DNA from 2 places in the Micromonospora sp. NPDC049662 genome. Region 1 is predicted to be linked to the other one. Evidence: riboswitches for the same ligand, from Rfam matches in the RefSeq annotation. Region 1 holds a riboswitch; the other holds the start of a gene.
What was found. A riboswitch is a leader RNA that binds a small molecule or an ion and turns the genes downstream of it on or off. The one in region 1 is predicted to bind cobalamin.
Positions count from the first base shown of each region.

Region 2: linked by a shared signal. The riboswitch ahead of cobN (cobaltochelatase subunit CobN) and the one ahead of AB0J36_RS00170 (ribonucleoside-diphosphate reductase subunit alpha) in region 1 are both predicted to bind cobalamin.

Region 1 is NZ_JBFAOC010000001.1:41,093-48,862, forward strand. It holds gene AB0J36_RS00160 (family 43 glycosylhydrolase) at 1-195, shown strand, start outside; gene AB0J36_RS00165 (ribonucleotide-diphosphate reductase subunit beta) at 349-1,344, opposite strand; gene AB0J36_RS00170 (ribonucleoside-diphosphate reductase subunit alpha) at 1,395-3,722, opposite strand; cobalamin riboswitch at 3,916-4,130, opposite strand; cobalamin riboswitch at 4,317-4,390, shown strand; gene AB0J36_RS00175 (CbtB domain-containing protein) at 4,449-4,652, shown strand; gene AB0J36_RS00180 (CbtA family protein) at 4,643-5,443, shown strand; gene AB0J36_RS00185 (histidine phosphatase family protein) at 5,440-6,036, shown strand; gene AB0J36_RS00190 (GH92 family glycosyl hydrolase) at 6,305-7,770, opposite strand, start outside.
Region 2 is NZ_JBFAOC010000007.1:23,671-31,440, forward strand. It holds gene cobN (cobaltochelatase subunit CobN) at 1-2,352, opposite strand, end outside; cobalamin riboswitch at 2,669-2,798, opposite strand; gene AB0J36_RS07640 (hypothetical protein) at 2,910-3,032, opposite strand; gene AB0J36_RS07645 (DUF5919 domain-containing protein) at 3,340-4,230, shown strand; gene AB0J36_RS07650 (inositol monophosphatase family protein) at 4,227-5,033, shown strand; gene AB0J36_RS07655 (hypothetical protein) at 5,056-5,391, opposite strand; gene AB0J36_RS07660 (RNA polymerase sigma factor) at 5,517-6,092, shown strand; gene AB0J36_RS07665 (hypothetical protein) at 6,085-6,819, shown strand; gene AB0J36_RS07670 (hypothetical protein) at 6,883-7,389, shown strand; gene helR (RNA polymerase recycling motor ATPase HelR) at 7,516-7,770, shown strand, end outside.

The DNA.
Region 1 (7,770 bases):
TGGACGCTCGCCAGCGGGCAGACGGTCTCCCAGGTCTGGAACGGCACCCTCACCCAGTCGGGTAGCCAGGTGACCGTCGCGAACGCCGCCTACAACGGCCAGCTCGCGCCCGGAACCTCGACCACCGCCGGCTACCTCAGCTCCACCACCTCAACCAGCCCTCCGACCACCACCCCCACCTGCACCCCCGCCTAACTCCCCCGGGTTCCCACCCCCAAAAACACCCCCACCCCATCCCCACACCCGTCCGCCGCCGACGTCGATCATGAAGTCAATGCCCCCGATACGCCGATAGGGGAGCAACAACTTCATGATCGACGGGGCGGGGCCGGGGGTGGGGTGGGGGTTCTAGAAGTCGTCGTCGAAGGCGACCGTGCCGGTCACCCCGACCTGGTACGCCGACACCCGCCGCTCGAAGAAGTTGGACAGCTCCTGCACGTCCTGCAACTCCATGAAGGCGAACGGGTTGGCCGACCCGTAGTGCGGCGCGATCCCGAGCTGGGCGAGCCGGCGGTCGGCGACGTGCTGCAGGTACTGGCGCATGTCCGCCAGGGTGAGGCCGGGCACCCCCTGGCCCACCAGGTCCTCGGCGAACTGGACCTCGCACTCGACCGCCTCGGTGAGCATCCGGCGGACCTGGTCGGCCAGGTCGTCGTCGAACAGATCGGGCTCCTCGGCGCGTACGGTCTCGACGACGTCGAACGCGAACGCCATGTGCATGGACTCGTCGCGGAACACCCAGTTGGTCCCCGACGCCAGCCCGTGCAGCAGGCCACGGGAGCGCAGGAAGTAGACGTACGCGAACGCGCCGTAGAAGAACAACCCCTCGATGCACGCGGCGAAACAGATCAGGTTGAGCAGGAAGGTCCGCCGGTCCTCGCGGGTACGCAGCTCCCGCAGGTCGTGCAGGGAGTCGATCCAGCGGAAGCAGAACTCGGCCTTGCGACGGATCGACGGGATGTTCTCGATGGCGGCGAAGGCTGCGAACCGCTCGGTCTCGTCGGGCACGTACGTGTCGAGCAGGTTCAGGTAGAACTGGACGTGCACGGCCTCCTCGAACAGCTGCCGCGACAGGTAGAGCCGACCTTCGGGGCTGTTGACGTGCTGGTACAGGTTGAGCACGAGGTTGTTGGCGACGATCGTGTCGCCGGTGGCGAAGAACGCGACGAGGCGGCTGACCAGGTGCCGCTCGGCCGGCGACAGACGGTCCAGGTCGGCGAGGTCGGCGTGCAGGTCGACCTCCTCGACCGTCCACGTGTTGCGGATGGCGTCCCGGAACCGGTCAAAGAAGTGCGGGTAGCGCATCGGACGGAGAGTCAGGTCCATCCCGGGGTTGAGCAGCATGTGCGTGGTCCTCGCGTCGGTGGTGCTGTCCGTGGTGGTGTCGGCGACGGTCACTGGCACGCCTCGCACGACTCGGGGTTCTCCAGCGAGCAGGCCAGCGCCTCGGCGTCGACCGCGACGGGGAGGACGGGCGGCACCGCGCTGACGGTGGCCTGCTGGATCCGGGTGGCCGGCCGGGACCGCAGGTAGTAGGTGGTCTTCAGACCGGTCTTCCAGGCGTACAGGTACATCGAGGAGAGCTTGCCGATGGTGGGCGAGGCCAGGAACAGGTTCAGCGACTGGGACTGGTCGATGAACGGCGCGCGGGCGGCGGCCAGGTCGATCAGCGCCCGCTGCGGCAGCTCCCACGCGGTGCGGAACAGCTCCCGCACGTCGGCCGGCAGCTCCATGACGGACTGCACCGACCCCTCGGCCCGCTTGATCGCCGACCGGATCTGCTCGGTCCACAGACCACGGGCCTTCAACTCGCGTACGAGAGCCGTGTTGACCTGGAGGAACTCCCCCGACAGCGTCTCGCGCTTGAACAGGTTGGACACCTGCGGCTCGACGCACTCGTAGCAGCCGGCGATCGACGCGATCGTCGCGGTGGGCGCGACCGCCACCAGCAGCGAGTTGCGCAGCCCGTACTCCCGCACCCGCTGACGCAGCGCGGTCCAGCGTGCGGCCTGCGTACCCTCGACACCCCACAGGTCCGGTTGCAGGCGCCCCCGCGCGGCCCGGGTCTGCGCGAACGCCGGGTGGGCGCCGAAGTCGCGGGCCAGGTCGGCGGAGGTCTCCAGCGCGGTCAGGTACAGCTCCTCGCTGATCCGGGTGGACAGCTCCCGCGCGGCCGGTGCGTCAAACGGCAGCCGCAGCGCGAAGAACACGTCCTGCAGCCCCATCAGCCCGAGCCCGACCGGCCGCCAACGGGGGTTGCTCGCCGCCGCCTGCGGGGTCGGGTAGTAGTTGATGTCGATGACCCGGTCGAGGAACGTCACCGCCGTACGCACCGTGGCGCGCAGCCGTTCCCAGTCGATGCCCTCATCGGTCAGGTGGGCGGCGACGTTCACCGAGCCGAGGTTGCAGACTGCGGTCTCGTCGTCGCTGGACACCTCGATGATCTCGGTGCAGAGGTTGGAGAGGTGCACCACGTTGCCCGGCTCGGCCGTCTGGTTGCACAGCCGGTTGGCCGCGTCCTTGAAGGTCATCCAGCCGTTGCCGGTCTGGGCCAGGGTCCGCATCATCTTCCCGTACAGTTCGCGGGCCGGCAGCTGCCGCACGTAGCGGCCCTGCGCCTCGGCGGCCCGGTACGCGGCGTCGAACCGCTCGCCCCACAGATCGGGCAGTTCGGGCACCTCGTCGGGGTCGAACAGCGACCACATCTCGTCGGCCTCGACCCGGCGCATGAACTCGTCCGGGACCCAGTTGGCCAGGTTGAGGTTGTGCGTACGCCGGGCGTCCTCGCCCGTGTTGTCCCGGAGCTGGAGGAACTCCTCGATGTCCGGGTGCCACGGCTCCAGGTAGACGCAGGCCGCGCCCTTGCGCCGCCCGCCCTGGTTGACCGCCGCGACGCTCGCGTCCAGTGTGCGCAGCCACGGCACGATGCCGTTGGACTGCCCGTTCGTGCCCCGGATCAGCGCGCCACGGGACCGGACCCGGGAGAACGCGATGCCGATGCCACCGGCGAACTTGGACAGGTTCGCGACCTGGGCGTAGCGCGCGTAGATCGAGTCCAACTCGTCGCGCGGCGAGTCCACGAGATAGCACGAGGACATCTGGGTGTGTCGGGTGCCGGAGTTGAACAGAGTCGGCGAGCTGGGCAGATAGGCGAGGCTGGACATCAGCCGGTAGAAGTCGACCGCCTCGTCCGGCGTACGGGACAGGCCGCAGGCCACCCGCAGCAGCCAGTACTGCGGCGTCTCCAGCACCAGCCGGGTGGTGGGGTGACGCAGCAGGTACCGGTCGTAGACGGTGCGCAGGCCGAAGTACTCGAAGCGGCGGTCGCCGTCAGGGTCGACGGCGTCGTCGAACGTCTCCGCGTGCGCGGCGACGAACGCGGCGGTCTCGTCACCGATCAGACCCTCGGCGTGGCCGGCCCGGATCGCCGCACTGAACGAGGTGATGCCCTGGCGCCGCACCTCCTTGTCGACGTAGCCGGCCAACAGCCGCGCGGCCAGGCGCGAGTACTGCGGCTCCGTACCGATCATCTCGGCCGCCGTCTGGATGGACAGCCGGTCCAGCTCGGCGGTGGTCGCGCCGTCGTAGAGGCCGCTGATCGTGCGGGTGGCCACCCGCATCGGGTCGACCTCGGTCAGGTCGTCGGCCCACCGCTCGACCGCCCGGACGATCTTGTTCACGTCCACGGCCTCGGTGCCGCCGTCGCGCTTGCGCACCTGCATCGGGGTCCGCCGCGCGGCCTCGCCGCTGACCGGGACCACCTGGGTGACTGTCACCACTCACTCCTCGGGAGTTCGAGACCTCAAGGGCCCTCGGACGCGGGGAGACGGACGCCGTCGACGCCAGGCCAGCGCGGGCGTGGGCGAGGTGGCGTCAGCCGTTCCGCGCGGCCTCGGACCGCCGCGCACCCGAGGGTCGGGTACGCGGCGCGCTGGCAGGTCTTCGGACTCGCGGGCGCGACCGGGCCTGCCCGGTCACCTACTGGCCGTCGCTTCCCAGGCCGTTGGCCCAGTGCTGATGACGGCGGTCGTTCCCACTCACCGCTGCGGGACAGTCCCGGACTTGCACCGGGTTCCCTCTTGCCTCGACCACTCACCAGGAGTGGACGAACCAGCTGCGGTCGACACCATATATAGGGGCGAGCACGTTTGTCACACCCCACATGTCGGGTTCGGCGTGTCGCGGTCGCCGATGACGACCCTCGTCGATCGGCTCGGAGCCGGCCGACGAGGCGGTGCCGCCCCGACCGTCGCCATCGGCTTGACCGAGGCGAACCGGCACCGATACGGTCGACCCACTATCTGCGGCGACGCGAGGGAAGCCGGTGAGAATCCGGCGCGGTCGCGCCACTGTGAGCGGCCCCCAGCCCGGGGGGCGCGAGCCAGGACGCTCGGTCGTCCGCAGCCTTGCGATGGGGACGCGTCATCCCCGAGGAGGTTCGTTCACGCATGTCCAGCTCCACGTCCAGCCAGCCGCTGTCGCACCCCGCTGTCCCGACCCGTCTCCTGTGGACGGTCCTGGCCACCGTCGCCGTGCTCGCCCTGCTGGCCTACCTCGTCGCCTTCGATCAGGGGGCGGTCTCGCGCAGCGGGATGTACCTGCACGAGCTGATGCACGACGGCCGGCACCTGCTCGGTGTCCCGTGCCACTGAGCGACACCGGCACCGCACCCACGTTCGTCACGGTCCTGCTGCGCGGGCTGCTCGCCGGCCTGGTGGCCGGCCTGATCGCCGGGACGTTCGCCTACGTCGTCGGCGAACCACACGTCGAGGCGGCCATCGCCATCGAGGAGGCGGCCACGCACGCGGAGGCCGCCGCCGACGGGCACCAGCACGCCGAGGAGGCCGCCGACGGGCACCAGCACGGCGAGGAGGCCCTGATCGGCCGCAACGGCCAACGCGGCGGCCTGTTCCTGGCCACCGGCCTGTTCGGCGCCGCCATGGGCGGCCTGTTGGCCAGCGCGTACGTCCTGCTGGCCCGTCGTCGGCGGACCGCCGACGACGGGCGGTCCGGGCTGTTGCTGGCCGGCGGTGCGCTGCTCGGCACGGTGATCGTGCCGTTCCTCAAGTACCCGCCGAATCCGCCGGCCGTCGGCGACCCGTCCACCATCAACCAGCGCACGGTCACCTACCTGCTGATGGTGGTACTCGGCCTGGTCGCGGTCTGGTCCGGTTCGCTCGGCTACCGGTCGGTGGGTGAGCGCGCGCCCGTGTGGCTGCGGGCCAGCGCGGCGGTCGGCGGTTTCCTGCTGGTCACCGTCGTGTCCTATGTGGCGCTGCCGTCGTTCCAGGAGGTCCCCGGCGACTTCCCCGCGACGCTGCTGTGGAGCTTCCGCCTCGCCTCGCTCGGCACCCAGATGGTGCTGTGGACCGGGATAGGCCTGCTCTTCGCCGCCCTGATGCACCGCCAGCGCGCGGTCGCCGACGCACGACTGGCCGGGTGAGCGCCACCAGCCTGCGGCTGGTCGCCCACGGTCACACCGCCGCCCTGCGGCAGGCCCGGTTCGGCGGGAACGACAGCCTGGACGAGGGCGGCCGGCGTGCCGCCCTCGCCCTGTCCCCCGCCGCTGCGGGCCGTCGCGCAGGCGACGCGGTGGCATGCCTGTCCAGCCCCGCGGCGGCGGCCGTCGAGACCGCCGAGGTTCTCGGGCTCGCGCCCACCGTCGAGGCGGCCCTGGCCGACTGTGACTACGGCGACTGGTCGGGCCGGTCCCTCGCGGAGATCGCCGCGACGCGGCCGGACGCGCTGCGCGAATGGCTGTCCACGCCGGACGCCGCGCCGCACGGCGGTGAGTCGATCCTCGCGGTACGCCAGCGCGTCGGTCGGTGGCTGGACGCGCAGCGCGACGTCGGCCGACGGGTCACCGCCGTCACGCACCCGCTGGTGATCCGGGTCGCGCTCGTGCACGCCCTGGATCTGCCGCTGGCCACGTACCGGCAGTTCGACGTCGCGCCGCTGGCGATCGTCCGACTCACCGGCCACGGCCCGAGCTGGCAGTTCCGCCTGGACGCGGCGCCGGCACCGGCGAACGGGTGACGAGGGTCTACCACGGCTCCTGTCGAGCTGCCCCAGATCCGGGGCAGCGAGGTCGGCGGGCAGTCGCGCGACCCGCGTCTCGGAGCCGAGATCGGGCGGCTCAGAGCTGAGATCGGGCGGCCCGGACGGGTGCCGGGCAGGCCTGGAACGCACGCCCGGCGAGCCTGGAACACAGGGCCCGGCGGGCCTGGAATACACGCCCGGCGGGCCTGGAACGCAGGTCGGGCGGGCCGTGAGGAACGGCCCGCCCGACTGATGTGCTTCCGGCTTACTTCGTGACGGTGACCGTGAACGGTCGGGACACCGTCGCCTTCGAGCGGGACCCGGACAGCGTCACGCTGGTGACCCCGGGCTCCGTCGCATCCGGGACGCCGACGGTCCCGCCGGCGACGATGCCGTCACCGTTCGCGCGTACCGTGCCGACCCGACGGCCGTCGCCGAGGCTGACCGTGATCTCCTCGTTCGGCGCGAAGCCGGAGCCGTCGACCGTGATCGACGTGCCGCGCGGCGCGGACGGCGTGGGCAACGACAGGCGCGGCTGGTAGGCCGGGTCCGTCGAGCCCACGGTCACCTGCACGGTTGCCGTCGCCGGCGTACCGGAGGACGCGCCGGTGGCGCGTACGGCGTACCGCCCCGGTGGCGTGTCCCCGGAGGTCGCGACGGTCGCGCGGACCGTGCCCGTCGCGGACGCCGAGACCGTCACCTCGCGGGTCGTGCCGGCCGCGAGGCCCACCGTCACCCGCTCGCCGGCGGCGAACCCGCTGCCGACGACCGTGACCGCGTCCCCAGCGGCGACCGACTGTGTGCCGGACACCGCGAGGGTGGTGGCCGCCCCGGCCCGCCGGACGGTCACGGTGAAGCTCGCGGTGCTGCTGGACACCGTGTCCCACGCGGTGACGCGCACCGTGTAGGCGCCCGCACGGGCGTAGGTGTGCCGGCCGCTCAGCGCGCCGTCCGCACCGATCGTGGCGTCGTCCGGAACCGTGCCGTCACCCCACTGGACGCGGGCGTGGTAGCCGGTCGGGTCGGGAAGACCGCCGGTCACCGATCCGAGGTTCGCCGTGAGGACCTGCCCGGCGTCGACGCTCTGGTCGCCCGGGGCGGCGGTCACCAGCGCGGCGGCCGGCGTGCCGTCGTCGGCGACGGCGAACACGTGGATCCGGCCCGCCGAGCGCGGGTCGCCGGTCTGCGTCGGCAGGGTCACCGAGACCAGCGTCCTACCCGCCGGGATCTGGTACGGCGTGGTGGCGAACAGGAACGGCTGGGCGCCGTCGCGGCTCGTGCCACTGAGCCGGTACGCGGACTTCGCGACGACGATGTTGCCGTAGGACGGCGTCCCGTTGGCGTTGCCGCCCAGCGTCCAGTCACTGAACTGGATCGGAATGCTCGCGGTGCTGCCGTCGCTGAACGTCGCCGTGCCGGTCGTTGCCTGGTTGCCCTGCGTACCGGCGCCGATGAACGAGATGCTCCGGGCGTCGGCCGGCAGGCGCAGCGCGATCGTCGCGCCGTTGCCGGTGGCGTTGTCCGGCTGCCCGGCCGGGACCTGCGGCAGGGTGAAGCCCAGCGCGGTGCCCGGCACCTGGTGCCGCTGCCCCTGGGTCACGCCGGCCGCCGCGAGGGCCGCCCGCGAGTACGCCCACGACTTCGCGTCGCAGTCCGCCGCGAGGGTGCCCTCGTCGCCGACACACACGCTGTCGAACGCCGCGGTGAGGCCGGAGTTCGCCGCGTACGTGA
Region 2 (7,770 bases), on a different contig from region 1:
GGCGGCGAAGCGCAGCACCTCGGCGGCGTCCGGGATCGGCTGGCCGGTCACCTCGGCGACGACCGCCTCGGCCGTGTCGGCGGTCCAGCCCAGGGTCTCCATGCCGACGACCAGCCGCCGGGCGAGGGTTTCGATCAGGTCGATGGCATCGGCGGCGGTGCCGGCCGGCCCGTCCACCGCGTCGGTCAACGCGGCCGGCAGGGCGATCCGCTGGCCCGGCGTGGCAAGCAGTTCCTGTTCGTCGAGGCCGTACGCGGTGGCGAGGGCCTGCCGCAGGCCGGGCAGGGCCTGGACGCCACCCCAGATCTGCGGGGCGCGCAGCACCGCGAGGACCAGGTTGACCCGCGGCTCGCCGGTGGGCGCGTCGGCGAGGATGTGCAGGCCGTCGCGGATCTGCACGTCCTTGACCTCGCACAGGTAGCCGTCGAGGTGCAGCACGAAGTCGTCGAAGTCGTCCGCGTCGGGCATCGCCTCGGTGTGCAGGTCGTGGTGCAGCTCGGAGGCGCGGACCAGGTCCCAGATCTGCGCCCGCACGGTCGGCACCTTCGCCGGGTCGAGCGCCTGCACGGTGGCGTACTCGTCCAGCAGTTGCTCCAGTTTGGCCAGGTCGCCGTAGGTCTCGGCGCGGGCCATCGGCGGCACCAGGTGGTCGATGACCACGGCGTGCGCCCGCCGCTTGGCCTGGGTGCCCTCGCCTGGGTCGTTGACGATGAACGGGTACACCAGCGGCAGGTCCGCGAGGACCGCGTCGGGCGCGCAGCCGGCGGCCAGGCCGAGGCCCTTGCCGGGCAGCCACTCCAGGGTGCCGTGCTTGCCCAGGTGCACCACGGCGTCCGCGCCGAAGCCGCCGTCGGAGACCGGCGCGGCGAGCCAGCGGTACGCGGCCAGGTAGTGGTGGCTCGGCGGCAGGTCCGGGTCGTGGTAGATGGCGATCGGGTTCTCCCCGAAACCACGCGGCGGCTGGATCAGCAGCGCCACGTTGCCGAAGCGCAGCCCGGCCAGCACGACGTCCCCGCCGTCGGTGTACAGCTCGCCGGGCGGCTCGCCCCAGTGTTGCCGCATCCGCTCGCGCAGCTCGACCGGGACCGCCTCGAACCAGCGCCGGTACGTCTGCCCCGGTATCCGCGCCTCGGCGGCGGCCAACTGATCCGGGGTGAGCCACTCCACGTCGTGCCCGCCGGCGGCGATCAGCGCGTGGATCAGCGCGTCACCGTCCGTGGGCGGCGGCGTGCCGCCGAGGTCGTAGCCCGCCTCGGCGAGCGCGGCGAACAGCCGGACCGCCGAGGCCGGGGTGTCCAGCCCGACGGCGTTGCCGACCCGCGAGTGCTTGGTGGGGTACGAGCTGAGCACCACGGCGATCCGCTTGTCGGCGTTCGGCACGTACCGCAGCCGGGCGTGCCGCACCGCGATCCCGGCGACGCGGGCGGCCCGCTCGGGGTCGGCGGCGTACACCGAAAGACCGTCGGCGTCGACCTGCTTGAACGAGAACGGCACGGTGACGATCCGGCCGTCGAACTCGGGGATGGCCACCTGCATCGCCGCGTCCAACGGGGACAGTCCGGCGTCGCTGGCGGCCCACTGCTCGCGCGTGCTGGTGAGGCAGAGCGCCTGGATGACCGGCACGTCCAGGGCGGCGAGCGCGCCGACGTCCCAGGCGTCCTCGTCGCCGCCGGAGGAGGCGTCGGCGGCGACCGCGCCGCCGGCCGCGAGGACGGTGACCAGCAGCGCGTCGCAGCGGGCGAAGAGCCCGAGGGGGCCGGCGCCGGCCGTCAGCCCGCGCAGCGAGCCGCAGAAGATCGGCAGGGGGTTGCCGCCGGCCGCGCGGACCGCCTCGGCCAGCACGTCGACGAACGCGGTGTTGCCGGCCAGGGCGTGCGCCCGGTAGAAGACGATTCCGATGGTGGGCCGACCCGGTTCGGTGGGGTGCTCGCCGTGCACGCCGTACGCCGGGGTCGGCGCGGGCGGTGCGAACCCCTCCCCGGTGAGCAGGACCGTGTCGGAGAGGAACCGGGCCAACTCCCCCAGGTTGTCCGGGCCACCCTCGACCAGGTACGCGAGGGCCTGGGCGACCACCCCGGACGGCACCGTGGAGACCGCCATCAGCTCCGCGTCCGGCAGCGCCTCGCCGCCAAGGACGACCGTGGGCACGCCGCTGGCGAGCACGGCGGCGAGGCCGTCCGGCCACGCCTGCCGACCGCCGAGCAGGCGTACGACGGCGAGGTCGACCCCGTCGAGCAGGGCGGGCACCTCGTCGGCCGCCACCCGGGCAGGGTTGGCGAGCCGGTAGTCGGCGTCGCTGGCGCGGGCGGCCAGCAGGTCGGTGTCGGCGGTGGAGAGCAGCAGAATGCGCACGGCAGGCTCCGGACGGTAACGTCGGCGCGCTCGCGGAAGCGGTTCGGCGACGACGTGCGGGTGGGCGCGGGGTTCAGCGGGCACCGCGACCCGGACCGCTCACCGGCACGGGGCCGGCGGCGACGGGTGGCGTGGCGCGGAACTCAGCGGGAAACGACGCCCAAGCGAGCGGATGCCGGCGCGGTTGTGCGGCCGGGTCGGGGCGCGGCGGTGCGACCGCCGCTCGGGGTACGACGGTGCTCGTGGGTGCGCAAGACGCCATGCGTCATCGGGTCCTCCTCGGGTGTCCACGCCCTGGGGTACGTCCCGACGGCCGAAGTATCCTGGCTTCCGGATCGACGCTCTCCCCCGGCCTTCCAACCGCAGACACACGGCCGTGACTCGCGAGGGGGGATCACTCCCCGGTGACAGTGGCGGGACCGCGTCGGATTCGCACCGACTTCCTTCACTGCCGTCAGGCCGCGAATGCTGCCACACCCTCGCGCCGCCGGTCAACGCGGACCCCGGTGCCGCCCGGTCACGAGCACCACATTGACCTGCGAAGATATCGGGGCGAGTCACTCATGGTTGAAGCGACGCGGCCGGCGAGTCAACGACAGCCAGCCGAGGAAACGCGCGTGCATCAGGGCAAGGTCGGGGCGACCGCCGAGACCGTACAAGTCGTGGATGGCCTCGTTCATGCAGGACGTAAGGTAGAGGGCCAGCGCCAGCGAGTGACCGTAGAACTCGGCGACGAGATCGAGTTGGGCGCGGGAGCATGGCCATGCTGCGGCACAGTTGCGGCACAACCAGGCGGGGCGCATGGGCAGGTGGGGGCGGGACCGCAGACTCACACCACGACCCTGCTCACCACAACCGCAGCGATCCATCACGGCGGGTGAATCCTCGATGGATAACTTTCATCCGCCCTCTGGATGTCCTCCCGGCATGCCATCCCACTACTGGATAAGCTGGCCCTCGGCCCTTGTAGCAGGAAGGAAGCCAGCCGTGAGCGTCCGCACAACTGCCACGCTTACCACTGACGACCTGCTGTGGGACACCACTGACATGCTCGACGCCCTGGCCGCTCGTAACATCGCTCAGGTATTCCGCCTCGTCCAGCGAGCCACCCGCGCCAGCCAGACCACTCTCGGCGTCGCCACCGGCCTCAGCCAGGCTCAGATCAGCGAGATCACCAGCGGTGCCCGCCGGGTCAGCAGCATCGATGTCCTCACCCGCATCTGCACCGGCCTGTCCATGCCCCGCCACGCACGAATGACGCTTCTCCTCGGCGAACGCGAGCCGGCCCCGGACCTCGCCGGACACCAGCTCAGCACGGCCGTACGGAACCAATGCGCTGATGTCAGCGCGATCTATTCCAGCCGATCAGATTTTATGGCGGAGCTGCCCCCGCAAGCCCTTTTCGACCATGCCACGGACATCCGAGCGGCCGGGCTGTCACTGAACCTCATCTGTCAGCAGTACGGCGACAATCGCCTCCTGAGACTCCTCGCCGCCGGCACCCGCCTCCGCTGCCTGTTCCTTGACCCGGCCGGCGAGGCGATCAGGCGGCAGGAGCGGGAGGACGACTATCCAGATGGGCACCTCAGCGCGCTCACCGAACTCAACATCCAGAACTTGGCCCGCCGCATTCGTGACCGGCTCCCGGCGGATGCCCGGGACAACCTCACCATCGGCGTCTACGACGAATCCATCCGCGCCAACGTCCTTCTGATCGATGGTCGACTCTGCGTTGTCCAGCACTACCTACCGCAGATGCGCGGTGTCGACTGCCCGACGCTGGTCATCGAGCGCAGCGCCAGCCCCAGCCCTTCCGGCCTCTACCCGATATTCGACGAGATGTTCAACTCGCTGTGGGAGCGCAGCCGCCAGCTATGACCGGCTACGCGCACCTCCTCCCTCTCGCACAGGAGGCCGTCGACCTGGCCCACGACCTGATGCGCAGGCTCCAGCCCGGTGCGCTGACCTTCAAGGGTGACCGCGACATGGCCTCGGACGTGGATTACGCCATCGAGCGAGCGGTCCGCGAGCATCTGGCCGCCAAGGCGCCTGACATCGGTTTCCTCGGTGAGGAGTACGGCAGCAGCGGCGACACCAGCGCGCTGACCTGGGCACTCGATCCAGTCGACGGCACCGTCAACTTCATCCACGGCTCGCCCCTGTGCGCGATCTCTCTCGGCCTCATCCACCGCACACACGCCGTCCTCGGTGTCATCGACCTTCCGTTCCTCGGCACCCGCTACCACGCCGTGCAGGGGCACGGCGCCTATGCCGACAACCGGCGCATCCGCGCCAGCCAGGTCACCGATCTGCGGGACGCCGTCGTCGCCATCGGCGACTATGCGGTCGGTGCCGAGGCCAGCCGGAAGAACACCGAGCGACTCGCCATCACCGAGCAGCTCACCCGACACGTCCAACGGATACGCATGCACGGGTCAGCCGCAATCGACCTCGCCTGGTTGGCGCACGGCCGGATCGACGCGTTCGTCATGCTCAACAACAACCCGTGGGACACCGTCGCGGGCGTCGTCATCGCCAGGGAGGCTGGCGCGCTGGTGGTCGACATTGACGGCACGCCCCACCACGTGAACGCTGGCGCCACGATCGGCGGCGGTGAGCTGATCCTTCCACCCGTCCTCACGCTCATCCAGCGATCACTCGCGCAGGCGAAACCCGCTTGAGCCCGGTTACGGCCTGACCGGCTCAGCGGGCGTGGCGTTCCGGGTGGGCCCGATTCCACACCCGCATCCGCTCCGGGTAGCCGGTGCGGGCCGCCTCGTACAGCGGCACCGCGTGTTTGCGGGCGATGTCGCCCGCCGCCCGGGGTGTGCCGGTGCGGCGACGGATCCACTCACCGTCGTAGGCGATCGCGACCACGGTGGTGTCGGTGGCGGTCGTCTCCGGTTCCAGGTAGAACTCCACCCCTCGCCGGCTGGCGACGAACGCCTCCAGCGCGGCGAGGTCGTCCCGGGTGGCCTCACGGTCCAGCTTCGTCGGGGTCGCCTCGCCGCCGCGAGACCGCCGGTTGAACCAGCCCATGCCCAGCCCCTCTCCTTCGACGCCACTCCCAGTTCAGCACCGATTCCTGGCAATAGGCTGCACGGCGGGTGGGAGAAATCTGACTCCGCTGGGGCGGAACCCGACGGGCGCGGGCGGTGTCATCAGTGCGAGTCCGACCGGAGGTACCCCTGGACGACGACGTGCTCGTCACCCGCGCCCGAGCCGGTGACCTGGAGGCGTACGACCTCCTGGTCGCCCGGCACACCGCGTCCGCGTACCGGACGGCGGTGCTGCTCGGCGCGGGTTCGGACTCCGAGGACGTCGTCCAGGAGGCGTTCGTGAAGGGCTACCGCAAGCTGTCGCGCTACCGGGGAGAGTCGTCCTTCCGCTCCTGGTTGCTCGCGATCGTCGCCAACGAGACCCGCAACCTGCACCGGTCCCGCACGCGCCGGGAGGGCCTGGTCCTGCGGGCGGCGGCGAACCCCCCGCCCGAGGTCGCCGAGGATGACGCCGTTGACGCCGTCCTGGCCGGCGAGCGGCGGGCCGCGCTGGTGGCGGCCCTGCGGCAACTGCCGGTACGCGACCGCGAGGTGATCGTCTGCCGGTTCTTCCTCGATCTCGGCGAGCAGGAGACGGGCGTCATGCTGGGCTGGCCCCGGGGAACGGTGAAGTCGCGTACCTCACGGGCACTGGCGAAGCTGCGCGCCCTGCTCGCCGACGAGGAGGTGCGTCATGGATGACCTCGCCCGGGACGGCCTAGAGGCGGAGCTGCGTGACCTCGGCGTCTGGTTGGACACGCCCGCCACGCCGGACGTGACCGCACGGGTGCGCGACCGGCTCGTCGGGGACGTACGCGGGCGACGTCGGTGGCGCTCCCTGGCCGCGGCGGCGCTCGTTGCCCTGCTGGTCGCGGCGCTGCCGCCGACGCGTGCGGCCGTCGCCGACGCGGTCGGCGAGGTGCTGCGCTTCGCCGGCGTCGGCATCGTCACGTCGTCCACGCCGTCGCCGCCCGAGGACGAGCCGTCGCCCCTGCCGTCGCTGCGGATGGTGGGGCTCGACGAGGCACGGCGGGCGGTCCGCTTCCCGATCCGGGTGCCGGCCGCGCTCGGGCCGCCGGAGCGGGTGTCGGTCGCCGACCCCGACGGCACCGGCGCGTACCGGGTCGCGACGCTGCTGTACGAGGGCGGCGGGGTGCGTCTCGACGCGTTCGACGGTCGTCTCGACCTGACCTTCCACAAGCGGACCAGCCGGCCGGGTGCGGAGTGGACGCAGGTCGACGGTGACTTCGCCGTCTGGGTCGACGGTCCGCACGTGCTGTCCTACGTCGACCGGTCGGGGCAGATCCGCCGGGAGACCGCACGACTCGCCGCGTCGACCCTGATCTGGGAGCAGGCCGGCGTGACCTACCGGCTGGAGGGCGCGCGCAGCATGGCCGAGGCGCTCGAGATCGCCGGCTCGCTCCCCTAGGAACCCGCCCGGCCCGACCGGTGTCTCTCTGGTACGGGACACGTCCTTGTGGGAGGGAGCGAGATGATCACTTGGGGCAGGTTTCTGCTGGGGTCGGTTCTGGTGCTGGCGGGCTGCGGCACGGCCGGTGACGGGCCGGCGACGACTGCCGGCGGTCCAACCACTGCGGCGGTCGGCTGCGCGTCGCGGGTCGAGACGGGGTCGCTGCCCGACTGGGCGGACGAGGGGTTCCACGGGGACACCCGCATGCCGCACGTCTTCGGCGCACGGGGTGAGATCGTGGCGGTGCTGTTCGGCCACCCGCTGGCGCAGGTCCGACCGGACGCGTCGAGCAACAAGATCCTCTGGGTGGCCCGGCCCGCCACGACCTCGCCGCCCCCGGGCGCGTCGACCACCCTGAAGATCATCGCCACGTTGGACGGCACCGACACGCGAGTGACCCACGAGGTCGCCGGCGGGCCAGCGCCGTCGATCATCGACATGCCGCGAGCGGGGTGCTGGCATCTCGACCTGAGCTGGGGCGGGCGCGCCGACACGATGGATCTCGTCTACGCCGAGCGGAAGCCGTGACGACGAGGAACAACCCCTCCCGCCATATCCAACATATACCGCATGGGGGGACTTGCGGCAAGGCCCCCGCTGTGCCGCAGAATGGCCCGTCCAAGGCCATGACCTGCGCAAACGGGAGCCATGAAGATGAACGTGTCGTCGGCGGCGGCCAGTGTGTTCGACCTCCCCGAGAACCTCGCCGCCAAGGCCGACCCGGCGCTCGTCGCCCGGGACGAGCAGCACTTCGCCGTGATCGCGGCGAGCCTTCAGCGGTCGATCGCCGACCTGTCCGACCGCCTGGACGCCGAGCGCCGGGCACCGGCGGGCAAGGGTCGGCAGGCGGTCGTCCGGGACGAGGAGGTCCGGCGGCTGACCGCCCGCCTGCGTGCGCTGCGCCGTTTC